DNA from 3 places in the Bacillus haimaensis genome. Region 1 is predicted to be linked to each of the others. Evidence: riboswitches for the same ligand, from Rfam matches in the RefSeq annotation. Region 1 holds a riboswitch; each other region holds the start of a gene.

The links. Region 1 has a riboswitch for thiamine pyrophosphate ahead of thiT (energy-coupled thiamine transporter ThiT). Riboswitches for the same ligand answer to the same signal wherever they lie in the genome.
Region 2: linked by a shared signal. The riboswitch ahead of tenA (thiaminase II) and the one ahead of thiT (energy-coupled thiamine transporter ThiT) in region 1 are both predicted to bind thiamine pyrophosphate.
Region 3: linked by a shared signal. The riboswitch ahead of tenI (thiazole tautomerase TenI) and the one ahead of thiT (energy-coupled thiamine transporter ThiT) in region 1 are both predicted to bind thiamine pyrophosphate.

What each region holds. Positions count from the first base shown of each region.
Region 1 is NZ_CP158164.1:436,369-446,389, reverse strand. It holds rRNA gene ABN702_RS02045 (23S ribosomal RNA) at 113-3,045, opposite strand; rRNA gene ABN702_RS02040 (16S ribosomal RNA) at 3,338-4,887, opposite strand; TPP riboswitch at 5,378-5,481, shown strand; gene thiT (energy-coupled thiamine transporter ThiT) at 5,581-6,138, shown strand; gene ABN702_RS02030 (hypothetical protein) at 6,240-6,425, shown strand; gene ABN702_RS02025 (GNAT family N-acetyltransferase) at 6,477-7,298, opposite strand; gene ABN702_RS02020 (GNAT family N-acetyltransferase) at 7,302-7,811, opposite strand; gene ABN702_RS02015 (DMT family transporter) at 7,825-8,718, opposite strand; gene ABN702_RS02010 (MgtC/SapB family protein) at 8,845-9,546, shown strand; tRNA gene ABN702_RS02005 (tRNA-Ala) at 9,614-9,686, shown strand; gene ABN702_RS02000 (YjcZ family sporulation protein) at 9,879-10,010, shown strand.
Region 2 is NZ_CP158164.1:2,791,397-2,800,888, forward strand. It holds gene ABN702_RS14175 (ABC transporter ATP-binding protein) at 1-543, opposite strand, end outside; gene ABN702_RS14180 (ECF transporter S component) at 557-1,147, opposite strand; gene tenA (thiaminase II) at 1,151-1,834, opposite strand; TPP riboswitch at 1,954-2,060, opposite strand; gene ABN702_RS14190 (efflux RND transporter permease subunit) at 2,143-5,202, opposite strand; gene ABN702_RS14195 (MFS transporter) at 5,416-6,696, opposite strand; gene ABN702_RS14200 (quinone oxidoreductase family protein) at 7,079-8,044, opposite strand; gene ABN702_RS14205 (transglycosylase domain-containing protein) at 8,230-9,492, opposite strand, start outside.
Region 3 is NZ_CP158164.1:2,781,191-2,791,211, reverse strand. It holds gene ABN702_RS14175 (ABC transporter ATP-binding protein) at 1-751, shown strand, start outside; gene ABN702_RS14170 (energy-coupling factor transporter transmembrane component T family protein) at 732-1,532, shown strand; TPP riboswitch at 1,593-1,699, shown strand; gene tenI (thiazole tautomerase TenI) at 2,024-2,614, shown strand; gene thiO (glycine oxidase ThiO) at 2,628-3,755, shown strand; gene thiS (sulfur carrier protein ThiS) at 3,760-3,963, shown strand; gene ABN702_RS14150 (thiazole synthase) at 3,965-4,732, shown strand; gene ABN702_RS14145 (thiazole biosynthesis adenylyltransferase ThiF) at 4,729-5,754, shown strand; gene thiD (bifunctional hydroxymethylpyrimidine kinase/phosphomethylpyrimidine kinase) at 5,937-6,746, shown strand; gene thiE (thiamine phosphate synthase) at 6,746-7,411, shown strand; gene hmpA (NO-inducible flavohemoprotein) at 7,614-8,843, opposite strand; gene ABN702_RS14125 (cold-shock protein) at 9,090-9,290, opposite strand.

The DNA.
Region 1 (10,021 bases):
CTATTAATATTATATAAACTTTTGAAAGAAAATCAAGCATTATTTGCTATATTCCTTCAAAACTAGATAACGTTTTTCTTATCAAGATTCACAAGTGCCGTTCATTGTTTTTTGGGTTAAGTCCTCGATCGATTAGTATTCGTCAGCTCCACATGTCGCCATGCTTCCACCTCGAACCTATCTACCTGATCATCTTTCAGGGATCTTACTTACCGAAGTAAAAGGAAATCTCATCTTGAGGGGGGCTTCATGCTTAGATGCTTTCAGCACTTATCCCGTCCGCACGTAGCTACCCAGCTATGCCTTTGGCAAGACAACTGGTACACCAGCGGTGCGTCCATCCCGGTCCTCTCGTACTAAGGACAGCTCCTCTCAAATTTCCTGCGCCCACGACGGATAGGGACCGAACTGTCTCACGACGTTCTGAACCCAGCTCGCGTACCGCTTTAATGGGCGAACAGCCCAACCCTTGGGACCGACTACAGCCCCAGGATGCGATGAGCCGACATCGAGGTGCCAAACCTCCCCGTCGATGTGGACTCTTGGGGGAGATAAGCCTGTTATCCCCGGGGTAGCTTTTATCCGTTGAGCGATGGCCCTTCCATGCGGAACCACCGGATCACTAAGCCCGACTTTCGTCCCTGCTCGACTTGTAGGTCTCGCAGTCAAGCTCCCTTGTGCCTTTACACTCTGCGAATGATTTCCAACCATTCTGAGGGAACCTTTGGGCGCCTCCGTTACTCTTTAGGAGGCGACCGCCCCAGTCAAACTGCCCACCTGACACTGTCTCCCAGCCCGATAAGGGCTGCGGGTTAGAATTTCAATACAGCCAGGGTAGTATCCCACCGACGCCTCCACCGAAGCTAGCGCTCCGGCTTCTCAGGCTCCTACCTATCCTGTACAAGCTGTACCAAAATTCAATATCAGGCTACAGTAAAGCTCCACGGGGTCTTTCCGTCCTGTCGCGGGTAACCTGCATCTTCACAGGTACTATAATTTCACCGAGTCTCTGGTTGAGACAGTGCCCAGATCGTTACGCCTTTCGTGCGGGTCGGAACTTACCCGACAAGGAATTTCGCTACCTTAGGACCGTTATAGTTACGGCCGCCGTTTACTGGGGCTTCGGTTCAAAGCTTCGCTTGCGCTAACCTCTCCCCTTAACCTTCCAGCACCGGGCAGGCGTCAGCCCCTATACTTCGCCTTACGGCTTCGCAGAGACCTGTGTTTTTGCTAAACAGTCGCCTGGGCCTATTCACTGCGGCTCTCTCGGGCTTTAACACCCTAACAGAGCACCCCTTCTCCCGAAGTTACGGGGTCATTTTGCCGAGTTCCTTAACCAGAGTTCTCTCGCTCACCTTAGGATTCTCTCCTCGCCTACCTGTGTCGGTTTGCGGTACGGGCACCATACTCCTCGCTAGAGGCTTTTCTTGGCAGTGTGAAATCAGGAACTTCGGTACTATATTTCCCTCGCTGTCACAGCTCAGCCTTATAGGAGAAGCGGATTTGCCTACTTCTCAGCCTTGCTGCTTAGACGCACATATCCAACAGTGCGCTTACCCTATCCTTCTGCGTCCCCCCATTGCTCAAACGGAGTGGAGGTGGTACAGGAATATCAACCTGTTATCCATCGCCTACGCCTTTCGGCCTCGGCTTAGGTCCCGACTAACCCTGAGCGGACGAGCCTTCCTCAGGAAACCTTAGGCATTCGGTGGAAGGGATTCTCACCCTTCTTTCGCTACTCATACCGGCATTCTCACTTCTAAGCGCTCCACCAGTCCTTCCGGTCTAGCTTCAACGCCCTTAGAACGCTCTCCTACCACTGTTCGTAAGAACAGTCCGCAGCTTCGGTGATACGTTTAGCCCCGGTACATTTTCGGCGCAGAGTCACTCGACCAGTGAGCTATTACGCACTCTTTAAATGGTGGCTGCTTCTAAGCCAACATCCTGGTTGTCTAAGCAACTCCACATCCTTTTCCACTTAACGTATACTTTGGGACCTTAGCTGGCGGTCTGGGCTGTTTCCCTCTTGACTACGGATCTTATCACTCGCAGTCTGACTCCCATAGATAAGTCTTTGGCATTCGGAGTTTGACTGAATTCGGTAATCCGATGAGGACCCCTAGTCCAATCAGTGCTCTACCTCCAAGACTCTAACATATGAGGCTAGCCCTAAAGCTATTTCGGAGAGAACCAGCTATCTCCAGGTTCGATTGGCATTTCACCCCTACCCACACCTCATCCGCTCACTTTTCAACGTGAGTCGGTTCGGGCCTCCATTCAGTGTTACCTGAACTTCACCCTGGACATGGGTAGATCACCTGGTTTCGGGTCTACGACCACGTACTCATTCGCCCTATTCAGACTCGCTTTCGCTACGGCTCCGTCTCATCGACTTAACCTTGCACGGGATCGTAACTCGCCGGTTCATTCTACAAAAGGCACGCTATCACCCATTAACGGGCTCTAACTACTTGTAGGCACACGGTTTCAGGATCTATTTCACTCCCCTTCCGGGGTGCTTTTCACCTTTCCCTCACGGTACTGGTTCGCTATCGGTCACTAGGGAGTATTTAGCCTTGGGAGATGGTCCTCCCTGCTTCCGACGGGATTTCTCGTGTCCCGCCGTACTCAGGATCCACTCAGGAGGGAACGAAGTTTCAACTACAGGGTTTTTACCTTCTATGACGGACCTTTCCAGATCGCTTCATTTACCCCGTTCCTTTGTAACTCCATGTTGAGTGTCCTACAACCCCAAGAGGCAAGCCTCTTGGTTTGGGCTAATTCCGTTTCGCTCGCCGCTACTCAGGAAATCGCGTTTGCTTTCTCTTCCTCCGGGTACTAAGATGTTTCAGTTCCCCGGGTCTGCCTTCAGTACCCTATGTATTCAGGTAAAGATACTGCTCCATTACGAGCAGTGGGTTTCCCCATTCGGAAATCTCCGGATCAAAGCTTACTTACAGCTCCCCGAAGCATATCGGTGTTAGTCCCGTCCTTCATCGGCTCCTAGTGCCAAGGCATCCACCGTGCGCCCTTAATAACTTAACCGTTGACAAACTAATTGTCATGTTTTTTCGATATCAGCGATGATATCTTAAAAGAAAATTACTAAGATGAACGATACTTGTGAATGTATCTTGATATTACTTAACGTTATCTAGTTTTCAAGGAACATGGCTACTGATTTGCATCACTTCATGCGATGCTTCAGACCGTTACTTCATGCTGCCATGCGCTGAGGAATCCAACTTATTGAATTCACTTGCAGACGCAAGCGCATATTTTTTTGAGAGAATGCTCTCTCAAAACTAAACAAAACAAACAGCGTCATAATCCTTAGAAAGGAGGTGATCCAGCCGCACCTTCCGATACGGCTACCTTGTTACGACTTCACCCCAATCATCTGTCCCACCTTAGGCGGCTGGCTCCAAAAGGTTACCCCACCGACTTCGGGTGTTACAAACTCTCGTGGTGTGACGGGCGGTGTGTACAAGGCCCGGGAACGTATTCACCGCGGCATGCTGATCCGCGATTACTAGCGATTCCGGCTTCATGCAGGCGAGTTGCAGCCTGCAATCCGAACTGAGAACGGTTTTATGGGATTGGCTCGACCTCGCGGTTTTGCTGCCCTTTGTACCGTCCATTGTAGCACGTGTGTAGCCCAGGTCATAAGGGGCATGATGATTTGACGTCATCCCCACCTTCCTCCGGTTTGTCACCGGCAGTCACCTTAGAGTGCCCAACCTAATGCTGGCAACTAAGATCAAGGGTTGCGCTCGTTGCGGGACTTAACCCAACATCTCACGACACGAGCTGACGACAACCATGCACCACCTGTCACTCTGTCCCCCGAAGGGGAAAGCCCTATCTCTAGGGTTGTCAGAGGATGTCAAGACCTGGTAAGGTTCTTCGCGTTGCTTCGAATTAAACCACATGCTCCACCGCTTGTGCGGGCCCCCGTCAATTCCTTTGAGTTTCAGTCTTGCGACCGTACTCCCCAGGCGGAGTGCTTAATGCGTTAGCTGCAGCACTAAAGGGCGGAAACCCTCTAACACTTAGCACTCATCGTTTACGGCGTGGACTACCAGGGTATCTAATCCTGTTTGCTCCCCACGCTTTCGCGCCTCAGTGTCAGTTACAGACCAGAAAGTCGCCTTCGCCACTGGTGTTCCTCCAAATCTCTACGCATTTCACCGCTACACTTGGAATTCCACTTTCCTCTTCTGCACTCAAGTTCCCCAGTTTCCAATGACCCTCCACGGTTGAGCCGTGGGCTTTCACATCAGACTTAAGAAACCACCTGCGCGCGCTTTACGCCCAATAATTCCGGATAACGCTTGCCACCTACGTATTACCGCGGCTGCTGGCACGTAGTTAGCCGTGGCTTTCTGGTTAGGTACCGTCAAGGTGCGAGCAGTTACTCTCGCACTTGTTCTTCCCTAACAACAGAGCTTTACGACCCGAAGGCCTTCATCACTCACGCGGCGTTGCTCCATCAGACTTTCGTCCATTGTGGAAGATTCCCTACTGCTGCCTCCCGTAGGAGTCTGGGCCGTGTCTCAGTCCCAGTGTGGCCGATCACCCTCTCAGGTCGGCTACGCATCGTCGCCTTGGTGAGCCGTTACCTCACCAACTAGCTAATGCGCCGCGGGCCCATCCTTAAGTGATAGCCGAAACCATCTTTCAATAAGGAACCAGGAGGTTCCTTATATTATCCGGTATTAGCTCCGGTTTCCCGAAGTTATCCCAGTCTCAAGGGCAGGTTGCCCACGTGTTACTCACCCGTCCGCCGCTGACTTACAAAAGCAAGCTTTTGTAAGTCCGCTCGACTTGCATGTATTAGGCACGCCGCCAGCGTTCATCCTGAGCCAGGATCAAACTCTCCAATAAAGAGTTTGAGCTTATGCTCAAATGCTGACTAGCTTATGTTTCTTTTTCGTTCTTTGTTAATCCCTATAAGATTAACGTGGACGCTGTTGTTTTGTTTAGTTTTCAAAGATCATTTTGTGATGCGAATCGCTTAAAAGCGACTTCCTAATCATAACAACTTGTCCCTAAAGTGTCAAGCTGTTTTTAAACTTTTTCATCACCGTTGTTACCAGGATATTCGTTTGTTACCCGTGTTCCTTGGCGACGAACTTAAATATACCATCCCACAAACTATATTGCAATACTTTTTTTGATAATTTTCAAAGCAATTTCCCTCTCTAAATAGAACCTATATAGTAGGATTATAATAGTGATGAAAATTCTTCATAGTTTTATACACTTTCTTCATAATAAATGAAAAACAAACTAATGCTAGAATTGCCACTTGAAAAATATATTGTTCTTCCTCTCCGTCTCTTGTATGATGGAAATTGGACAGACAACATAACTTCATGTCCACAAGGGGTGCCACTTTTGGCTGAGACTGAACAATGATGTTCTAACCCTCTGAACCTGTTAGATAATTCTATCGTAGGGATGTGGCAAACTTATTACTTATTTTAATTAAGCAATAAAAGAGCCTAACCTCTCTTTTGTTGCTTTTTTTATTTGAAGGAGGAGATTATCATAAAAAAATCGAATACGCTTTTTCTTGTGGAAGTTGCTATTTTCGGCGCTTTAGCTTATTTGCTAGATGTTTTAGCAGGAGTTTTGTCATTAAAAATATGGGCGCAGGGAGGTTCCATCTCCATTGCGATGGTCCCTGTTTTTATTATGGCATTTCGCTGGGGATTAAAAGGTGGATTGCTTTCGGGGTTGATACTGGGATTATTGCAGCTCACATTCGGACCAGTTGGAGTTCATGTTGTTCAGATCATGTTGGACTATATAGTAGCTTTTGTGGTGTTAGGGTTTGCCGGTTTGTTCGCTAGACAGGTTGTAATTGCAGTAAAGATGGACAATTTCAAAAAAGCTATCTATTTTGTAACCATTGCATCATTCATTGCCTGCACGCTTAGATTTTTCGCACACTATCTTGCGGGAATCATTTTCTTTAGGGATGCTGCACCTGCAGGGCAACCGATTGAGATTTATTCGCTCATCTATAATGGTACATATATGTTGCCTAGCTTTGTAATCTCGACAATCGTTACTTTGCTGCTGATCAAGGCAGTTCCAAGAATTTTCTCTTTTAGCAAAACCGTTTCTTGAGCTAATCTTCCGGGATTAGCTTTTTTGTTTTTATTTTTACTAGAATGTAATGAAAGAGTCCTACATATATTCTAGTAAACGCTAATGTAGGAGGTTCTGTAATGATTGTAGTTAAAGACGCAGCAATGGTTGTGGCTCTCTTATCTTCAATTGGGTTATTTTTATACGGTTACTTCGAGGGGCTCCGGTTGTGCAACCAAAAAGGAAGAGTCAGAGGTGAGGGTGTCATCATTAGCTTTTCACTTGCGATGGTTTTTGCCTTGATTGCCAATGATCTTGTTTCCTAAAATAAAGAAGCCGACTTATGCGAGTCGGCTTCCATTTGTTAATGACCTGATTCAAACTTCTTCAAGCAAAAAGTAATAGGAATCGTAGTTACGTTCGTTGACAAAGCCAAGTTTCCGAGCAATGGCAATGGAATCTTTTCGAAATAGTTCCGTTGTCCAGTTCGGCGTATCTCCTCGTTTCAGACACTCCTCAATAAAAAGATTGGCCATAGCGGAAGCAATTCCTTTGCCACGATGTGCAGTATCATAGGTATTGATTCCAATTTCTTTGATTCCATTATGCTGATAGACCGAGAGGCAGGCTCCGATTACTTTGTCTTTGTAATAGGCAACGACCCCAAGTCCGCTTTCTAGAAACAGATCAATGGAGTGCCAAAACTTTAATATTTCTGCTGTCAGTAAATCATCATGATCCTTTAAGAGAATGTCACGGTCAATAAATGCCACTTTGTATGCTTTTGGTAGGTTGAATTTTTTATTAGAAGAAACATACTTTTCTTTAGAAAAATCAAATGCCACTCTTGTTCCTTGTTTAATAGGAATTCTTTGAAATATATTTTTCATTTCCGCTTCATCTTTTCGGGGATATGTTTCTATATTGATGTCCTCTTCCCTATAGGACCGCGCCATCGGAAGGAGCTCCGCCTGGAACCATTTTTCAAAATCATGGCCCCCTATTTCTCCAATAAAATAAATCATTTCATGGACGGCATATACAACAAGCATCTTCGGATTATCATGATTGTCTACGTAGGCCATACCAATTTGCAGGCCTGAAAGTACCCCCCCAATAATTGGGTGCCTGCTCACCTTGTGCTTTTCTAAAAAAGCGGATAACCCATTTGCTTCTTGCACCTTAACAAGTTCCATCATCGTTCACTCTCCAAAAAATTTCCACGCATAGGCTATCTCTTCGTATGACTGGTCACCAATTTGTATTTGTTCGGTATCTATCTCCTCGGGGTGAAAAGATAAATAGAAGGCTCGGCTTGGATTGTCAGTCAGCACCCATACAAGCATCGATTTGTTGCCTATCTCATTTAAGAATTCACGCACTTTGCTATAAAGCGCCTTTCCGATTCCTTTTTTCTGATAGCTTTGAAGGATATAGATGGCATATAGTTCTCCATCCACCTCATATTTCTTCGTCCGTTCAGGTCCCCCACTTGCAAAACCTACGATATCGCCGTCCACTTCCGCTACAAAAAGGCAACTTTTCCCAAACCCTGCCTCTATTGCTGTCTCCCACATCTTTTGTCTATTATCATAGGATAGGGATTCCAAGTAGCTATCATCAACAATTCCTCTATAGGTGGTTTTCCAGCTATCCACATGCACTTTTGCAATGGATGCTTCATCACCTTTTTTGGCTAGTCTGATATTCATTATCTTCTCTCCCTCACTCTATCATCTCTATGGATTTTGATTTCTTGTTGTCTCTTAGAAAATAGGCCACACTGAGCATGACCAGCATACCACCAGTGAACTGTGTCCAGGTGATGTATTCCTGTAATACGAAATAGGCAAGAATTGCTGCACCAATCGGTTCAAATAAGATGCTCATAGAAATGACATTGGTACTGATATACTTGATTGCCCAGTTGAACAGGGAGTGCCCGAGCAGGGTTGGTATGAGTGCGAGCAACAGAAACCATAACCAATCCATTTCCGAATAGCCTGTAAAAGAATCACCTGTGAGCACAACATAAAAAAATAGCGCAATCGTGCTTACTCCATACACAATAAAGGTATATGTAATGAGAGACAGTCTTTTCCGGACGTCCTGGCCAAAAAGTAAATAGGCGGTAACCAGTGCGCATGCAACCAATGCCAGTATGTCTCCGAAAAGTGCCATCCCACTGATTCGGAAGTCTCCCCAGCTGATGATGACGCTGCCGATGATTGCAATCGCTCCACTAGTAATGGATTTGGGACTTAGCTTTTCTTTGAAGAAAATGTATGTTCCTATAAATGCGAACAAAGGCTGTAAGGTAACCAGTACAGTGGAACTGGCGACACTCGTATAGTTAAGGGATTCAAACCATAATATAAAGTGGAAAGCCAAAAAAATCCCAGCAACGATGGAAAAGGTCCAATCTCGCTTCGTTATAACCTTTAATTCCTGCATATACTTATATAGGAATATAGGCATGATCAGCAGTACGGAGAAAAGCAGACGATAAAAGGCAGTCACGCCGGCCGGTGCCTCTGCAAGTTTTACAAAAATGGCTGATGTGGATACGGTTACGACACCAATCGCCAAGGCCATATATGGATTCATCCACTTGTTCATTTTTCAGTCTCCTTGTCCAGATTCCATGATGTAGATATTACTTTCTAATTGTACTGAATATTGCTATAATTTTCTAATCATTTATTTATTATTTTTTGCAGCATACATAGATAGAGGAGGAGTTCAATGGAGGACATCTTGGAGTTTTTCATAGAGTATGATTTTATCATAAAACTTAGCTTTGCAGTAGTTGCCGGAGTGATCATCGGATTGGAAAGAGAGCTGAAAGGAAAGCCACTTGGATTGAAAACATGTGTCATTGTTTCCGTGATGGCGTGCCTTCTGACCATTGTTTCCTACGAATCGGCGTTTCTCTATTCCAAAGAGTATTCACGACCGATGGATCCAGGACGTATTCCATCTTATGTTATTAGTGGAATCGGATTTTTGGGTGCAGGTGTAATCATGAGAAGAAGCAACGAGGCCATTTCCGGATTAACGACCGCTGCTCTTGTTTTAGCATCCGCTGGAATAGGAATTACTATCGGAGCAGGCTTTTTCATTGAGGCCTTAACAGGTGTAATATTCATTATTTTAGGTGTAAAAGTCATCCCCTCCCTATTTGACGTTATCGGGCCAAAAAAGCTCAAAGAAAAGGAAATAAAGGTCAAAATCTATATTGAAAAAGATGTGAATCTTACGACCGTCATGAAGGAGATTCACAGCAAGAACCTCAACATCAAAAGGGTGAAAGTAAAAGAGGAAAGAGACGATATCGTGCTGAATTGCATCATTACAACCAAGAAAAGCATCTATACCACTGATGTCTATTATGAAATCAAAAGCTTGACCGGAGTTTTCCAAGCAGAAGTGGAGAATATCGATTAATAACAAATCATTCAAAAAAAGTATTTGCAAAACAATAATTTTTTGATAAAATTAATTCAGTCCTAACGGGGCATTAGCTCAGCTGGGAGAGCGCTTCGCTGGCAGCGAAGAGGTCAGCGGTTCGAGCCCGCTATGCTCCATACTAAAAATCCTTAAAGCCCATGGCTTTAAGGATTTTTTTATTGCTTATATTCTAACAAAGGGTGACAACTGCTGAGTACACAACATAGTGAGGACATTTTCATTAATATTATTTTTCATGTGTTTTTGTCCCTTTCATCTCTCATACTTTCACATAAAATAAATAACCTGAACAAAAGGTGGTGTAAGGTATGAGTCGTGATGGTAAAAAAGATGGATTCTCTTTAATAGTTGTTTTATTTATCCTTTTAGTAATTGTCGGAGCTGCATTTGTAGGTGGCAGTTACGGTGGAGGTTATGGCGGAGGTTGTGGAGGATACTAAACTTTTTAGTT
Region 2 (9,492 bases), 2.2 Mb from region 1:
TTCTTCGTCTATTCCCTTTATCGTATCCCAAACCTGCTGCGTCCCTACTGGATCCAGCATGGCGGTGGGCTCATCCAGAAACAATACCTCCGGCTCCATGGCAAGAACGGACGCTATCGCCAAACGCTGTTTCATACCTCCTGAGAGCTTCCCGATGCTTGTATGTATATCATCGAGATCCAATCTTACTAGTTCCAGGAGCTGACGAATTCTCTCGGGCATTTTATCTCTTTGAACCGCCAGATTCTCCAGAACAAATGCCAGCTCTTCATCAACATATGGCATGCAGAATTGGGTATCGGGATCCTGGAAAACATAGCCCCAGGAATTTGGAGCCACCCTATCCCTGGCAACCATCGGGACATCCAGCACCTCCGGAATCAAGCCTGACAGCACCTGAAGCAGGGTCGATTTGCCACTTCCTGAAGGCCCAAGGATCAGAACTTTTTCCCCCTTTTTTACAGACAGGGAAAAGTCATGGAACAACTGCCTGCCCTCTGGATACTTCAATCGTAAATCTTCCAATAGGATGATTGGCTCCATATTTACCTCCTTTTTACTGTCTCAAGGAATCGTAGTCCTCTTTGCTCGCAGGACGCAATAAACTCGTGACTCCTGTTGCTTCCAACGCTTTTACAAGGATATAGGCAAGTACTCCAGATAAAAGGATGGCTCCGATGATACGGAAAGAAATCAACAGCGTCACATTCCACCACACAAAATCAAACAGGTAGCCTCTGAACAAGTCCATCAGAAGAGATCCTATTGCAGCAGCAACACCTGCAAGTGAAACAACCATCATGTCAAAGCGCTTATAGCGGAAGCCCATGAATACAGCCTCTGCAAAAATCCCCTGCACCACTCCATAAACAAGTACCATCAAACCATACTCCGAACCGACCAGAAATTCACCCGAGGCAGCAGCCACTTCCGCCAAGAAGGCGACACCTGCTTTTCGGATTAGCAGATAGGCAACAGAAGCTGCAATAAACCACATACCATAGGATAACTCCTGGATCTGCAGTCCCAATGGGGTTAAAAGGCTGTAGATTGGTCCCCAGATTTTATAGACGATTCCAAACACCAATGAGATCACAATAGTGACAAGAATATCCGTCAATTTTAGTCCCTTTTTCATTTTCCTCATCCCTTACGCGTTTATTTGTATTTCCACTACCGGCCACTTTTCCAAGGTATAGGCCATCTCCCAGAAGGAATATTCATAATGGCTGCTGATGATAAAATACTCCATCATTCTTTCCCGTTCTTCTTTCGTCGCTTTTTCCGCGAGCTCATCCAATCTATTAATCTGTTCCTCCACAAGTTCTCGGAACCACTCCCCACCATAGGCGGCAATCCACTCCTGATAGATCGACTCGGCAGGTGTGGCATCCTTCAGCCTTTCACCAATCTCGTAATATAGCCAATAGCATGGAAGCAGGGCTGCAATGACTTCCCCAAGACCCCCGGTAAGAACGGCACGGTACATATGGGAGGTATAGGCGTGTGCAGTAGGTGCTGCTTTAAAGCTTACTTTTTCCTCCTCTGATACTCCCAATCTCTTGGAAAAGTTCTCATGCAGAGACAATTCCGCCTCGTACGTACCTTGTGCGTGGGCAGCCATCCTGGATGTAGTATGTAGATCGAACGCTTTGGCTCCTGCATATGCCTGGACTCTTGCAAAGTGGCTTAAATAGTAAGCATCCTGCAGCACGTAGTATTTGAATGACTCCATTGACAAAGTACCATCGGCTATCCCCGTTACAAATGGATGGTGAAAGCTAGCCTCCCAGATAGGATCTGCCTTCATGCGTAATTCCTGTGAAAATTTCATTCCTCTTCCTCCTGTCCAAATCTTTTTTTGAAAAAACAAAAAACCACCTTCCTCGCTTACGCAGGAAAGGTGGTTGAGTATATTTCACAATTCTCTTCCACTCGAAATAAAGAGATGGAGAGCTCGACCGACCACTTCCCTACGCTGGTGTTAACCAGATCAGGTTCTAAGAGTCTTAGAGTCTCACTCTAATCTCAGCCTTTTGAAGGCACCCCTAGTGGTAGAAAACTATAAAGTTAATGAATAAGGTGGAATCCTTTTTCTGATACCAATCTTATATCAGCTTTCTCCGGTTTGTCAAAAACTTTTTAATTTCCGCTGACTTCGATTGGACTTTTATCCTTATTTTTACGCCCAAACCATCTACGTTTCTTCTTGGATTTTTTACCGAAGCCATCCAGCAATTCATAGACAACCGGAACAACAATCAGGGTCAGGGCGGTGGAAACGGTCAGCCCTCCGATTACGACAACGGCCAAGCTCTTTGATACTAGGCTGCTGGCACTTGCATGACTGAAAACAAGCGGCATCATCGCGGCGATAGTCGTAACTGCTGTCATCACGATCGGACGCAGTCGGGTTGCACCTGCTTCAAGCAATGCTTCTCGTGTTGCAAGATCCCGTTGTTTGTTTTGAATGACTCTCTCCAATAGCACAATCGCGTTGGTTGTCACGATTCCAATCAGCATCAATGCGCCGATCAGTGCATTCATATCAAGCGAGGTTCCCGTCACGATCAATCCGATTACTCCACCTACCACTGCAAGCGGCAGCGAGAATAGAATGGCGAATGGAGCACGAGCTTCACCAAATGTAATGACCATGATCAGATATACAAGCAGAATGGCTATCCCCATCATCTTGAATAGGTCCATAAAGGTTTCCTGCATTGATTCGGTGACACCGGCTACAGCCACATTCGCTCCATCAGGAAGGTCAAGATCCTTGATCATCGTATCTACCTCAAGACCGATTTTTCGGACATCCTCTCCCACAATCTCTGCTGAAACCTGTATCGTTTCTTCCCCGTCCTTGTGGAAAATCTGCGTTTTAATATTCTGCTCTTTAACGGTTGCTACATCCTTAAGTTCCACTAGACCTGCCACAGGGGAAGCAAGCTTCAGGTCAAGTAGCTCTTCTTGTGAATCCAATCCATTGTGGTTGTATTTAAAGGTTGCTGGGAGTCTTTCCCCGGCTACTGTCACTTCTCCCATCGGTGTTCTGGCCAAAGCCATTTTCACTTGTTCCCCGATCTGTTGGGCTGACAATCCCGCTTTTTCGGCTTCAGACTGATTCACTTCCACCTTCCACTCGGACTGCATCTCTTCATAGTTGGAAGTGACTTTATCCAAGCCCTCTATATCCTTCAGCTCTTGCAGCACCATTTCAGCTGCAGCTACCCGCTCCTCTTCATTGGCAGCTGTTACATCGATTTGGATCCCGCTTCCGCCAAATCCACCAAAGGAATTTTTCATGGCTTCCACTTCGACCGCATTAAAGTTCATTGCCTTCTCTTTTGTTTCCTCGATAAAAGCGTCCACATCTTTTCCTTTTTCAAACATGACGAAAAACGCTGCGACATTCGATTGTGTTACCTGGCCAAATTCTGCATCCTCCTGGGCCATCCCCATACGAAGCAGCACTTGGTCCGCTTTTTCTTCTTTCAAAAGCTCTTTTTCAAACAGAAGCGCGTTTTCCCTTGCCAGTTCAGGATCCATGTCCTTAGGGAAAGTAAGATTGACGCTTACTGCAGACTCCACCTCTGACTCCACATTGGATTGAGGAATCAGGAAATATCCGCCAATGGATGCAAGAAATATCACGAAAGAAGCTGCAAGGACAATGAATTTATGAGACAGGGACCATTGCAGGACTTTCTTATATCTCAATGCTGGTTTTTCCTCCTGCTGCTTCACTTTCTTCAACAGCATAAAGCTCAGCATCGGTACTACAGTCAAAGCAACCAGCAAGGAAGCCATGATGGAATAAACAACCGCCAAGATCATAGGAAGGACAAACTCACCAAGCGAGCCTGATACAAATCCTACCGGCAGGAACACTGCAATAGTGGTAAGGGTTGACGCGGTAATCGCCATTCCCACTTCTCTGGTCGAATCGATGACAAGCTCTTTCGAAAGTTTTTCAAGCTTCAGTCTTCGATAGTTGTTTTCCATGACCACGATACTATCATCTACAAGTCTACCAACAGCGACCGCCAATCCCCCAAGGGTCAGAATATTCAAGCTTACCCCTGATTGTTTTAACAAAAACATCGTTATTAGTATGGAAAGCGGTATGCTAACGATTGCAATAAAGGTTGTTCGGATATTTCTTAAGAACAATAGGATGACAAATGTGGCCGCTATCGCTCCGATTCCCACTTCACGTGCCATTCCATATACTGCACTTTCCACTTCGGCTGCAGTGGAGAAGAGCATGTTTATATTGTAATCGGGATATTCCTTTGCCAACTCTTCCAGCTTCTCATCCATTGCCTTACCAACATTTACAGCATTTGCACTTGTTTCCTTAGTAACAATAAAGGCTAAACCATCAGCACCATTCAAACGGGTAAGCGCCTCATAGTATTGATTGATCGATACTGCTGCGACGTCGCCCAACTTGACATCGGGAGCAAGCATAATCGCTTCAATGTCACTCACATCATCGATTTCCCCAACCACTCTCACTGCGGTAGAGGAGCCATCCACATTCAACTGGCCGGATGGAACCGAGATGCTTTTGCCTTGAAGTGCCATCATTACCTGCATAGCAGTCAATTGCTTCTCCTCGAGGCTTGCCGGATCTACTTCAATCAACAGCTCTGTGCTTGATTGACCGTACAGAGAGACAGTGGATACTCCTTCAACCTCTTCCATTTGCGGCAGGATTTTTTCTTTGATTACCTGTTCGTCTTCAAGTGTCATTCCCTCATCTGTTTGAACCCCGATCTGCGCAATCGGAATCATCGAAGTGTTCAACAGGACAACAAAGGGCTTCATCGCCTCCTGTGGCAATGGCAGCTGATTGACGATCCTCTCCACCTCTTGATTTGACTCTTTCAGATCTGCTTCGTTATTAAAATATATATCTATTCTTGAAAGTCCTTCGCTAGTGGAAGAGACCATCTGCTCCACATTCGCAAGTTGCTTCAAACCGCTTTCAATCGGTTCTGTTATCGTATCTCCCGTCGTTTCCGCATCCATCCCCTGTGCAATCGTCGTCACCGTGATCACCGGATTATCGACGCTAGGCAAAAATTCGACTGGCAGCTTCGTAGTGGAATAGACCCCCATAACCGAAACCAAAAATACCATAATAATGATTGCCGCTCTGTTTTTCAATGAAAAGCCGATTAATTTTTTCATCTCACATATCCCCTAAGAATTTACTGGTTTTTTCGTTCTTTTCTAACTATATCGTGGCATTACGTTTACTAGTGTTAAAACTTCGTAAAATCATCCTTTCTCTTCCAACCGGGTGTCCCATTGGATATTTTAACATCATAAGAAAATTATGGAAATATTTATTTTCAAAATAAAAGATGCTAACCGAAGTGGATAACACCTTTTTCAACTTCCTCAAACCGAGGCTGATTTTTCAAGAGCCTCTGGCGCTTCCTCTTCCTCTTCTGAATGTTTTGGAAGGGTGGCCATGTAGAAAAATGAGACAAAAAGCAGACATCCACCTACCAACACATAAATCCCTTCGACACTGACAACTTTCTGGAAAGTCAACGCGATAATTCCAAGAGTGATGGACTGCGAAAGCATCATTACAGGCGTAATCCACCCCTGCACCCGCCCCATCATTTTCGGATCTACGATTCTTGGAAGCCAACCCCCAATTCCGATATTCACAAATGGCAGACTTAATCCAACAAGTGCACTGAATGCCAAGTAGTAGAATACCGACGTGCTATACCCCGAGGCGATAACAAATGCTCCAGAAACCCCTACGCCAATGATTACCATTTGATAGAGCTTCAGCTTTTTGGCAAGCATGGAAGCTATGATACTGCCCAAAAGCACCGAGATACCAAATACAATTCCTACAATAACCATGATTTCCTCATAATTGTCCGGCGCCAGTTTATATTTCAAAATATACGCAGGCATGACAGACATCCCTCCGTTCACAATCCCGAAAACAAAGAATCCGATGATCAAATAGACGAGCAATGGGCTTTTCAGGATATAAAGGAGCCCATCCTTAAAATCCTTTGCTACAAATTTGATGTTGATCTCCTTCCACTTGTGAGTACCATTGGGAAGACGCACTGTCTCGGAAAGCACACACGCTCGGATTAAAAGTGCACTGACGATATACGTGGCGAAGTCCACTATGATTGCGCCTTGTAGTCCGATGGTCCAGTAGATGAAGATACCCAGAGCATTTCCGAAAAGCATGAACAAACTGCTGGTCATCTGGTTTAATCCTGCTGCCACCGTATATTCATCCTTGGAGAGAATTCCTTGTATCATCGCACCTTGCGCCGGATAGAAGAATTTTGAAACCGCACTGCGCAAAAACAATAGGGCAAAAATCAACGGCATCCAATCTATGTAGATGGCACCAAGCAAACCAAGTGACAGGATAGCACAGATCCAATCACTATTGGCAGCGATCTTCTGCCGGTCCATCCTGTCTGCCAGCACCCCGACCAGGAAAAATACTGCCAGGGTAGGCAAGGAGTACATAAGCTCCGTAATGGCCGCGTAGAAGGGCTTTTCTGAAAATCTATCCAACAGGTAAAGCATAAAAGCGGCAATTCCAATTATATTCCCCATCTGCGAAGTAAATGCTGCCAGAAACAAAAGACTGTAATTGCGATTTTTAAAGATTTGCACCATGTTTTTCATCGAATTATCCCTCACCATCATCTTGTTATCTAGCATCATTTTACCTTGATTAGTAAACATTGGTAACGGACTTACGGGTAATTTTCTATCGGTCTCAAGGAGGAGAGCAGGGTAGTGACGGAGGCTTACTTTTATGGATAGTCGGGGGTGAGGAAGGAGTGTGATTCTTCCGTCACCTCCAAGTTTTTTCTGGGTGGCGGTACGAAAGGGTCAGTCTTGTTCCGTCACACCCATGTATTTTGCTGGGATGGAGTATGAAAGGGTGGGTTTTGTTCCGTCACACCCATGTATTTTGCTGGGATGCGGTATGAAAGGGTAGTCTCAATCCATTGCCGTTAAATAAAAAACGCCCGGCAATCCAAAAGGATTACCTAGCGTCATTTTAAGGCTTCAACAATATTTTCCCGGTACTTTTTCTGCTCTCCAAAAGCTCGTGGGCTTTAGCTCCATCACTTAGGGAAAAAACATTCGGCTCCGCAATTTCCAACTGACCCTCTGCGATCCAGGAAAACAGCTGGTTCGAACGTGTTACCCTCTCTTCCCGTGAAGTCAGCACATTCCAAAGGTCTCCGCCTGTGAGGGTCTTAGAGGTATCCATCAGCATCCTTGGATCGACAGGTTCCGGATCGCCGCCTGCCATTCCAAAGAACACAACCGTCCCGCCAACTTTTGTTGCTTTAAAGCTTGATGCCAAGGTCGAACCGATTGACTCGTACACCACCTCAACGCCTTGCTCCGAAGTTGCCTTTTTCACGTCTGCCACCCAATCGGAACCATACAAAAACACATGGTCCGCACCTGCACCCTTTGCGATAGCCGCCTTATCCGCAGAGGAAGTCAATCCGATTACCGTGCCGCCAAGCAGTTTAGCCATCTGGGTCAAAAGCTGACCGACTCCACCCGCTGCTGCATGCACCAGAACTGTGTCCCCTTTTTTAACAGGATAACTGTCGTGCACAAGGTAATGTGCCGTAAGTCCTTGAAGTAAAACGGCAGCAGCCGTTTCACAAGAAATCTTATCAGGAAGAGGAATTGCTTTCTCGTAAGGTACTGCCACAAATTCCGCATTCGCATATGGGACATCTGCAAAGCCTATTTTGTCACCAACCATAATGTCCGTAATAGCGGCTCCAACTTCTGAGACCACTCCTGCCCCTTCATATCCCAGAATATAAGGCGGCTCACCTGCAAGATGGTAGTTGCCTTTTCTACGATAGATATCAGCAAAATTCAAACCAACCGCTTCCGTCTTAACCAAAATTTCATGATCACCTATTACAGGGTCCGGTATTTCCCTGTAATTCAGAACATCCGGACCGCCAAATTTATCAAATACGAGTGCTTTCATTAGAGGTTCCTCCATTTCTATTCAAAATTCCAGCCTGCTTCATTGTCCAATATACTATCTTGATGACTTTGGATGCAAAAAACTTGTTCTCACCCATTTGCCTTTTTAGCAATGGCTGAGGCTCGCAAACTTAAAATGCCAAGTCCTAAATCAGGGACTTGGCACTCATTCTCAATAATCAGTGGTTAATCGTCATCATCATCGTCGTCTTTTTCCTTCTTCTTCCCGCGATCTTTCTTATCTTTATCTTTTTTCTTTTCCTCTTTCTTCCTTTCGCCCTGATTGTCAGAAGATCTTTGAGACTCTTCTTGCTTCTTAACAGGCGCTTTCTGTTTTCCAAAAGCAGGTAGATTGAAGGACTCCACCGGCTCATCCTTCAATGCTTCACTCACTACCTGCTGGAAAATCTTCGCAGATGGACTGCCGGCTCCTGAAACAATCGGAAGGTACAGATCTTCTGTAGGCTTATCGAATCCAATCCAGAAAGCCCCGACCACTTGTGGCGTGAAGCCAGCAAACCACTGGTTGGAGGTGGCTTTATGGTTATCATCCCTTGTCTGGGTGGACCCGGTCTTTCCTGCCACTTCTCTGCTTTGAATGATGGCGTTCTTCCCGCTCCCTTCCTCCACAACATTTTGGAGGATATAGGTCATTTTCTCTGCTGCTTCCTTGGAGACGACCTGCTCTTTTTCACCTTCAAAATTTGCAACTGCATCGCCGTCTCCCGTTTCGATTTTCATAATGGCATGGGATTCGACAAGCTCGCCCTTATTCGGGAAAATGGTGTAGGCCTCCGCCAGATGCTTAGGTGCGATTCCTTTGTCAAATCCACCAAGAGCCAGGGCTGCAAGGTTATGGTCATTTTCCGTGATCGGCAGATACAATTTTTTTGCCGCTTCAACACCAGTTTTGATTCCCATTTCATGTAATAGGGAGACTGCCGGAACGTTATAGGAGTTCAGCACAGCGTCGTACATGGAAACTTCCCCACGGTAATCAAGTGTGTGATTCAGCGGCTTGTATCCGTCTATATCGATAGGTGAATCATTTAACATATCATACATATCATAGCCCTTTTCCAGAGCAGGCGTATAAACCAATAATGGCTTCACCGTGGAACCGGGCTGCTTGGCGAGTCGTGATGCCCGGTTGAAATCCCGGAACTTATAGTCTCTTCCACCGATTAGTGCAAGAATCCCACCTGTCTTGGGATCCATTAAGATTCCACTGCTCTGGGCCACTTCCCCATTAGGTGCCGTCGGGAAGTTGGCTGGGTCGGCATACACCTTTTCCAAGGCTTCCTGTGCTTTAGGCTCAAGGGAAGTGTAGATTTTGTACCCACCTGCCAATAGCTCACTTTCACTGATGCCATACATTTTATTGGCTTCCTCGAGAATGTAATCCATATAGCTTGGATATTTCCCTTCGTATGGGTCGACATTTCTCGT
Region 3 (10,021 bases), 2.2 Mb from region 1:
GGAAAGAGAGAAAGAGGCTGACATAGTTTCCATAGAACCCGAACAGCTTCCTATTATTTCCTTAGACGGTTTTTCTGGTTATAGGGGAAGAGAGAAAAAGATCGAGGTAGAGGGTAAGGTTATCCATCGCGGAGAGTGGATAGCTATTGTAGGCGAAAATGGCGCTGGCAAAAGCACCTTGCTGGAGTCATTGATGCAGCTGGTCAAAACGGAAGGTGTATATACCTTGGATGGCAAGGCTGTAAAAGGCATTCCTTCTAATCGTATTGGCTTTGTCTTTCAGAATCCGGAGTTCCAATTTGTCACCACCAGCGTTTATGAGGAAATCGCATACTCATTGCGTTGGAAAGAGCAGAAGGAAGAGGAGGTAGCGTTGCGGGTCGAGGAATTGTTGCAAAGGTTTCGGCTTCAGCATCTGAAAACTCAGCATCCCTATCAGCTCTCAATGGGTCAAAAGCGCCGGCTCAGTGTCGCAGCTGCAGTCATCAACGAACCAGAAGTACTCCTGCTCGATGAACCGACATTCGGGCAGGACAGCAAAAATACGTTTCGAATGCTGGAATGGCTGTACTCAATGAAACAGGCAGGAGTATCCATTGTCATGGTCACGCATGATCTTCATATTGCGGAGAATTTCGCGGATAGAGTGTGGGTGGTGGAGAATGGGAAAGTAAAAGAAGAGGTCCCGGGTAAAGAACTTTGCAGTAAGCTTGAGAGTAGGAGAGAGAAGCATGCAGTTAGCGCTAACTAATAAACAATCATGGATGCATGGGGTGAATCCAAGCCTGAAGCTCCTGATCATGCTGCTTATTTTTATCGGCATCATGTTCATTCATAATGTGGATGTCATTACTTATGTGACCCTGTTATTCCTGTTGGTCTTTCTAGGTTCAATAAGGTACCCTGTAAAAATAAAAATGTTGATTCTCCTGCCTTTTTTGTTCATTTTTCTTACAAGTTCACTTGCGATGATCATGTTTGGAAAAGGGGATACCACCCTGTTGCGCTTTGGACTCATTCATGTGACCGAAGAAAGCTTTTTCAGGGGGGTACATCTAGGTCTTCGTTCGATGGTGTTTGCTTTTTGCGGCCTGATTTTTGCGCTTACCACAAAGCCTGTGCTGCTATTCTATTCCTTGATGCAGCAAGGGAAGCTTCCTCCGAAGTTTGCCTATGGATTCATGGCTGGAGTAAGACTGTTGCCCATCATGTTGGAGGAGTATCTCACATTAAGAAATGCTTATTTGGTTAGAGGGGTGGAGCAGAAAAAAGTGGTGGCTGCGTTTTTTAATAAGATAAAGCTTTTTAGCATTCCCCTTTTATCCCAGAGCATCAGGAGGGCACATCGTGTAGCGGTGGCGATGGAGGCGAAAAGATTTAGTAGGCAGAAGGAACGGACCTATTATTATAGGACGGGATTTTCAAAAAAAGACATATGGTTTGTCGCCCTTTTTATATGCGTGTTTATGTTAGGCTTTGCTGCTGCCGACTACCTGCCGATTTTCTCGATTTCCGATGTTCGTTACAGGTAGGTCAGAATGAATTTCTTGAAGATTCGTAATCGTGTGTTAAAATGAAAGTGTCAATTGAAAATTTATCACTAGGGGAGTCATAAGTGACTGAGATGGAAAGAACGATTTCCAGACCCTTCGAACCTGATCTGGTTAATACCAGCGTAGGGAAGTGGAGCCGTTCTATTTTGGATGAGGAAAGTACATACCATTGATAGACAAAACCACTCTTACGCGAAGAGTGGTTTTTTTATGGAAAGGCGCCATTAAATACCGCTGTTGATTTCCGAACTAGGCGCAGCGACCCAAGGGGCGGTGCTGGAGCCTCCTCGGGCTTTGCCCTGTGGGGTCTCCAGCCTACAGCTGCCTCCCGCAGGACAAGGAAGGCTGTGGCAGCGATACATCGCACGAAGAAAATGCTCGCATTTTCGAGGAGTCTTCGCCTATTGCTTAGATTCTTAAGTATCAACACTAGTCTTTATTTGAGATAAAAGAAAAAAAGGGTGTTGGAAATGACGCTGCATGTTATTACAGATGGAAAAAGAACAGATGATGAACTGGTATCCATTCTTTGCTCGATTCATTCCCATGTGGACCACATACATGTTAGGGAAAAGAATCGACCAGCAAAAGATTTATATCAAATAGTAGAAAGATTGATTCATAGTGGAATTTCTCCTAAGAAGCTCATCATCAATGACAGGGTGGATGTGGCCCATACACTCGGAGTTGGAGGCGTACAGCTGGCGTATCATAGCTTAGGTGTTACTGAGGTTAGGAGATTCTTCCCCGGTCTGCAAGTTGGAAAATCGGTCCATTCCTATCAGGAGGCAGTAGAAGCGGAACAAGATGGGGCATCGTTTCTGCTCTATGGACACGTATACAGTACAAAGTCAAAAGATGGTCTGAAGCCCAGAGGAATGGAGGAGCTGAAAGCTATCGCCTCTACTATATCCATTCCAGTGATCGCAATTGGGGGGATTACTCCAGACAAGACTGCCGAGATTAAAGGTATTGGCATAAAAGGGATAGCCGTCATGTCCGGTATCATGAGTGCCAAGAATCCCGTGGAGGCGGCAATTTCCTATCAAACTAGTTGGTGACAGGAGGGATTGGATGGGCACAAGCTATGACGTCATTATCATAGGTGGGGGTGTCAATGGATGTGCATCCGCCTATTACTTAAGCAAAACCGGAAAAAAGATACTTTTATTGGAAAAAGATCGGATTGCATCAAAGGCATCCAGTGCCGCTGCAGGCATGCTCGGTGCTCAAGTGGAGGTGACCGAGGCAGGTCCTCTTTTTGAACTTGCTAAAGAAAGCAGAGCCATATTCCCTCACTTGCAACAAGACCTGAAGGAATTAACCGGTATAGATATTGAGCTTGTTCAAAAAGGGATGCTGAAGCTTGCGTATCACGAAGAGGAAGTTATGTCGCTAAAAAAGACGATTGCTCTTCAACAGGGACTTGGAGAAAAGGCAGCTTGGATTAGCAAGGAAGAGGTTTTGAGGAGAGAGCCTGATTTAGGGGTGGAGATGCTTGGCGCCATGGATATTCCGATGGATGGACACGTCAATCCGGAAAAGCTGACACATGCATTTGCCAAGGCTGCCATCACGCTCGGGGCAGAAATCAAAGAATATGTGGAAGTGTATTCGATACAGGATCTTAATCAAGAAACTGTAAAAGTGGAAACGAGTGAAGGAAGCTTTGCAGGGGATTCCATTGTTGTAACCGCAGGTGCATGGAGCAAGAGAATCTTATCGGAGCTTGGTTTGAATCTCCCATCCTATCCGGTTAAAGGGGAATGCTTTTCAGTGCTGACAGATAAGCCGATTTTGGAGAGTACTATTTTTACAGACTCCTGCTATATAGTACCAAAAAGCGGCAACCGGCTGGTGGTTGGTGCCACCATGGTGCCCCACACTTTCTCTGAAAAAGTTTCCATTGGAGGACTGGCTTCCCTAATGAAGGAAGCAATCAGAACTCTTCCGGCAATCGAGCATGCCAGCTTTGAACGTACATGGGCAGGAATCAGGCCGCAAACGGGTGATGGACTTCCATTTCTAGGAAAGCACCCAACCTTCCCCAGTATCTTTATTGCCACAGGTCACTACCGGAATGGAATACTGCTTTCGCCAATCACAGGGAAGCTGGTGGCTGGCATGATTAATGGATGGAAGCTGCCGGATTATATGCTTGCATTTGGACTGGAAAGAATACAAGAACCTTCAATGAGGTGAAAAAATGAAAATATGGATAAATGGCGATCAGCTGGAGATTCCAAACGATGTAACCACCGTTGCGGAATTATTATTACATTTTCAGCTCGATCAAAAGGTAGTTATTGTAGAAAAGAACAAAGAGATATTGCGAAAAAATCTTCATGCAGCGGAACCCGTTGCAGAAGGTGATCAGCTGGAATTAGTACATTTTGTAGGAGGCGGATGATATGTTGAAAATTGGTTCATACACATTTAATTCTCGTTTATTACTTGGAACAGGAAAGTATCCGGACTTTGATATTCAACAGAGGGCTGTGGATGTATCCGAATCGGAGATCCTGACGTTTGCCGTTAGAAGAATGAATATTTTTGAAGCGAGTCAGCCGAACTTTTTGGAAAAATTGGATTTGGAAAAATACACGCTCCTGCCAAACACAGCAGGTGCCAAAACGGCTGAGGAAGCGGTGCGTATTGCCAAGCTCGCAAAAGCATCCGGGCTGTGTGACATGATCAAGGTCGAAGTGATCGGCTGCTGGAAGACGCTGCTGCCAGATCCAGTGGAAACCTTGAAAGCAACAGAAGAATTGCTGAAAGAGGGTTTTATCGTCCTGCCATATACGTCCGATGATGTCGTCCTTGCCCGGAAACTCGAGGAGCTTGGCGCACATGCCATCATGCCAGGTGCATCCCCGATCGGTTCTGGCCAAGGAATCATCAACGAATTGAACCTTAGCTTCATCATCGAACAGGCGAATGTTCCTGTAATTGTCGATGCAGGAATAGGATCCCCAGCAGACGCAGCCAAGGCGATGGAATTGGGTGCAGATGGGGTGCTATTGAATACCGCTGTATCAGCCGCGAAAGATCCTGTGAAAATGGCCTATGCCATGAAACTTGCCATTGAAGCGGGACGCCTAGGATATGAAGCCGGCCGAATGGAGAAAAAGCGCTATGCAACAGCAAGCAGCCCGACCGAAGGAATGAGTGTGGGATAATGGAACGCTATTCACGTCAGACCCTATTTTCACCGATCGGGGAAGACGGTCAAAATCTATTAGGGCAAAAACATGTCCTTCTGATCGGTGCAGGTGCACTTGGAACAGGAAATGCCGAGGCGCTGGTTCGTGCCGGTGTCGGCAGGCTGACCATTGTCGACAGGGATTATGTCGAGTGGAGCAATCTTCAGCGTCAGCAGCTATACAGCGAAGAGGACGCAAGCGGAAAGCTACCCAAGGCGATTGCCGCTAAAGCACGTCTGGAAAAAATCAATTCGGAAGTAGAGATAGTTGCGCTAGTAGACGATGTTACAGCAGAGAGTCTGGAGAATTTCGTGAAAAACGAACAGGTTTCCCTGCTCCTTGACGCCACAGATAATTTTGATATCCGTCTGATCATGAATGATATCTCGCAAAAATATGAGATACCCTGGATTTATGGGGCATGCGTAGGGAGCTACGGCCTTTCTTTTACCGTTTTGCCAGGAGAAACTCCTTGTCTTCAATGCCTGTTGAACACCGTTCCGCTAGGAGGAGCAACCTGCGACACGGTCGGCATCATCTCTCCCGCTGTTGGAATGGTGGTGGCGCATCAGGTGGCAGAAGCCTTGAAGCTGTTAACAGGCAACAAGGGAGCTTGTCGACGAAAGCTCGTTTCTTTTGACCTCTGGAAAAACCACTATGTGTCCATGGATGTTGCGAAAATGAAACAGGCAGGCTGCAAGAGCTGCGGAGAAAAGAGAACCTATCCGAACCTCTCCTTTGAAAACCAAACAAAAACAGCGGTCCTATGCGGACGCGACTCTGTCCAGATCCGCCCATCCAAAACGGGGGAAAGAAATCTGCCGGAGCTGAAAAGAGTACTCATCGGACGAGGAATGGCTGTCGAGGAAAATCCTTATCTACTGTCCTTTGAAATAGAGCATCACCGCCTGGTGGCATTCAAGGATGGCAGAGTGCTCATCCATGGAACAAAGGATATACAGGCAGCAAAATCTTTGTATTATCGGTATTTTGGTTAAAACACTTTAAAATGGAAAAGTGCTTTAATTGTATGCCTAGCTGTTGATTGGAGCAATAGGCGAAGGCTCCAGCACCGCCCCTTGGGTCGCTGCGCCTAGTGCGGAAATCAACAGCGGTGTTTAAAGTGTTTAATATGTTTAAAATGCCAATGGAAAAAGTGAAGAGCACGGAGGTGACAACCATGGTAGGAAAAGCATTAACCATCGCAGGCTCGGATAGCGGTGGAGGAGCAGGAATACAAGCAGATCTGAAAACCTTTCAGGAATTGAAGGTCTACGGGATGTCTGCGATTACTGCCCTAACTGCGCAAAATACAAAAGGCGTTCAAGCGGTATACCCCATCCCTATTGATATGGTGCTTCAACAGCTTTCTTCCATAGAGGAAGACTTGAAACCGGATGCTATAAAGACAGGAATGCTTTTTAGCAGCGACCTGATTGAAGCAGTCGCACAACAGATAAAAAGCTTTCAATGGGGGAATGTAGTGGTGGATCCGGTGATGATTGCAAAAGGGGGAGCCAAGCTCTTGCAGGAGGAGGCTATTCGTTCACTGAGGGAATCGCTCATTCCACTTGCAACCGTCATCACTCCAAATATTCCGGAAGCGGAGGTGTTGACTGAAATTCCAATCCGTTCAATGGAGGACCGTCATCGGGCAGCAAGGATCCTACATAAACTTGGTGCAGATTTTGTGGTTATCAAGGGCGGTCACGGATATGGAGACGAACTCATTGATTTAATCTTTGATGGGGATAGCTTCCATGAAATGAAGAGTATGAGGATTGCCACGAAAAACACACATGGAACGGGTTGTACCTTTGCCGCTGCCATTACAGCTCAACTGGCAAAGGGACAGTCGGTTTGGGATGCCATACAGATAGCCAAGGAATTCATCCATGCTGCGATTGAAGATGACCTTCAAATTGGCAGTGGCCATGGCCCGACCAATCACTGGGCTTACCAGCAGAGAAGGGTGAGTGTCATTTCTTGATGGAAAATAAATTGAAAGATCTGCTGCGACTATATTTAGTGATGGGAAGCACCAATTGTCGTGAAAATGATCCCCTGACCGTTCTTGACGCAGCTTTAAAAGGAGGCGTTTCCCTCTTCCAATACCGTGAAAAGGGGAATGGGTCCAAATCCGGGCAGGAGAAAATAATGCTCGGTCAGGCGTTGATGAACCGTTGTCGTTCATATGGTGTACCTTTTGTCGTGAATGATGATGTGGAACTTGCCCTGAACCTTGGGGCGGATGGATTACATATCGGTCAGGAGGATGGTTCGATCACCAAAACAAGAGAAAAATTTGCCGGAAAACTACTCGGTGTCTCCGTCCATAATGTACAGGAGGCGGAAGAGGCAGTGAAGTGCGGTGCTGATTACCTTGGAGTAGGTCCAATGTATTTTACCAGTACGAAAACCGATCTGCATGAGGTCAAAGGACCGGATGTAATCAAAGAAATCCGCGCAGCTGGAATCACTCTTCCAATCGTCGGGATCGGTGGGATAGACAAAGAACGAGCTGCATGTGTAGTGGAGGCCGGTGCGGATGGTGTTGCTGTTATTTCCGCAATTAGCCAAGACCCATACCCCACTGATGCAGCAAGGGAATTGCTATACGCGGTGGAAAAAGTTTTGCATGTTGCAAAAAAATAAATATCCATTATCAAAAAATGATGCTATAATAATAGGACCATTTACTTTATTACATGTTTGTAACCACCCTGTTCCTTTTTGGAGCAGGTTTTTTTATGTGCTTGGCACTTTGTTTGAAGTGAACGACGTTAAGGGGCCTGACCCCCACCGCTTTAAAGCGATGGGGGTCAGGACCCTTTTTAGTGCTTTAATGTAGTGAGGGTCAGACCCCTACACTTTCCTTCTGTTTCAAATCCATCGCAGGTCCGAAAAATTCGTAGTTGATTTTTTCGGCTGGTACTCCGATGTTATCCAGGTGGGTCAGGATGGCACGCATGAATGGAACCGGTCCACATACATAGAATATAGCTTCTGGTTCAGCATGCAGCTCTTTGATCATTTCTTCTGTTACATATCCATCGAAGTGGAACTTTTGGAAGCTGCGATCTTCCTCAGTTGGATTTTCATAGACAAAGATGGCTTCACCTTTTTTCAGAGTTTCCATTGAATTCTTCACTTCATCATAAAATGCATGAACCGTTCCATTTTTTGAAGCATGCAGGAAGGTCGTTGGGCGGGTAGGCTCTGTTTGAGCGATTGCCTTCAACATACTTAGCATAGGAGTGATCCCTACTCCACCACTGATGAGGTAGACTGGTTCATTGCCTGTATCAAGAGTGAAGTCTCCTGCAGGTACAGTAAGCTCCAGCTTATCACCTACTTTGACATGATCATGCAAGTAGTTGGAGACTTTCCCTTCCGGAGTGATTTCCGCTTCTCTTTTGACAGAAATCCGGTAAAATTTTTCAGTAGGCGCATCAGATAGACTGTACTGGCGGTTCAATAAGTATTCTTCACCTGGAATGGATACACGGATGGTGATATATTGGCCAGGCTTATGAAGAGAAACTTTGCTTCCGTCTGCCGGCTTCAAATAGAAGGAAGTGATTACAGAGCTTTCCTCTTCTTTTCTTACTACTTCAAATTCTTTAAAGTCGGACCAGCCGGCATTCGCTTTTTCTGCTTCTTGATACATTTCCTGTTCCACATCAATGAATACTTGAGCAATGACGCCATAGGCTTCTCTCCATGCATGCAGGATTTCCTCGGTCGCTGCGTCTCCAAGCACTTCCTTGATCGCGAGTAGCAGATGCTCACCTACAATAGGATAGTGCTCAGGTTTTACTTGTAGGCTTCGGTGCTTATGTGCAATCTGTTTTACTGCAGGAAGCAGGACTTCAAGCTGATCGATATAGGTTGCTGCTGCATAAACGGTGTTGGCCAAAGCAGTTTGCTGGCGTCCTTTGGATTGGTTTGCATGATTAAAGATATTTAATAATTCCGGATGGTTTTCGAAAAGTTTTTTATAGAAGTAAGTAGTAATTTCTACGCCCTTGTCTGCTAATACAGGTGCAGTGGATTTAACGATCTCAATTGTTTTCTGGCTTAACATGATAAGATCTCCTTTAAAAGATATATTTTAAATACATCTTTATTATAAGAGGGATGAATGGTTAAAGATATATTTCAAATACATCTTTAACAAGTCTGTCACAATCTTATGGCTGAATTGTGAATGAGGTCTGTGTATGTGTATATGAATCGAATAGGAAGGGAAGAGGAATGGAGGTTTAATCTGTTGAAAAAGGGCAAAATAAAAAGGCCCCCATAAAGGGAGCCTTTTTTATCTTTTGAAAAATTATGCTTTGTTTACGTTAGCTGCTTGGTCGCCACGGTTACCTTGAACGATTTCAAATGTAACTTGTTGACCTTCTTCTAAAGATTTGAAACCTTCGCCTTGGATAGCTGAGAAGTGTACGAATACGTCGTCTCCGTCTTGGCGCTCGATGAATCCGAATCCTTTTTCTGCGTTAAACCATTTTACTGTACCTTGTAACATGTTGTTACCTCCTATGTGCTTTACGCACAAATGTATTACTATTCTTGCTCAAACAATATCAAGGCGAAAGTTAAATCTTAACTTTGAATCCTTACATACCGAACAAAAATAATTCTTCTTAAGAATAACAGTAAACACCAAAAATAGCAAGAGAAGATGATATTCCTTTAGGAATTCGGAAGCCGTTCGACATGGATGACGATACTCCTGCCGGGGTCTGGCCCCGACTTTCATTTTATTTTTTTCTATTGAGTATTTCGTACTCCGATTGTTAATTATCTTAAAATTAGTAATTGACAAAATCTTGTCCGTGGTGATAAATTTAGAGGGTGGAAATTATATGAAACAAAAATTTAAAAGGAAATGGAGGGCTCGAGATGATTAATTTAATTGTTGTTTTCGGTGATGATGTTGCAGGTAAGCCTAATAACTTCATAGATCTCGTGACCTGTCCTAAGAGTGTTTTCAGTCTGGATTGATACTGACTGTCACCTCACCTAATATTTTTTGTATTATTTGGGATAATGTAATTGTGCAAACACAGGTCACTTTAGGAACGTGACGTGTGCTTTTTTATTGGGAAATTTCTCAGGCATACCGGGCTAACGTTCGGTATGCCTTTTTTTGTTTGCATGGATTACTATTTTTTTCCACAAAAGAATCCGCTAACCAAACTAAAATGAGGAGGAAATGAAAATGGAAAAAGTAATGGTTCTTAGGATCACATACAG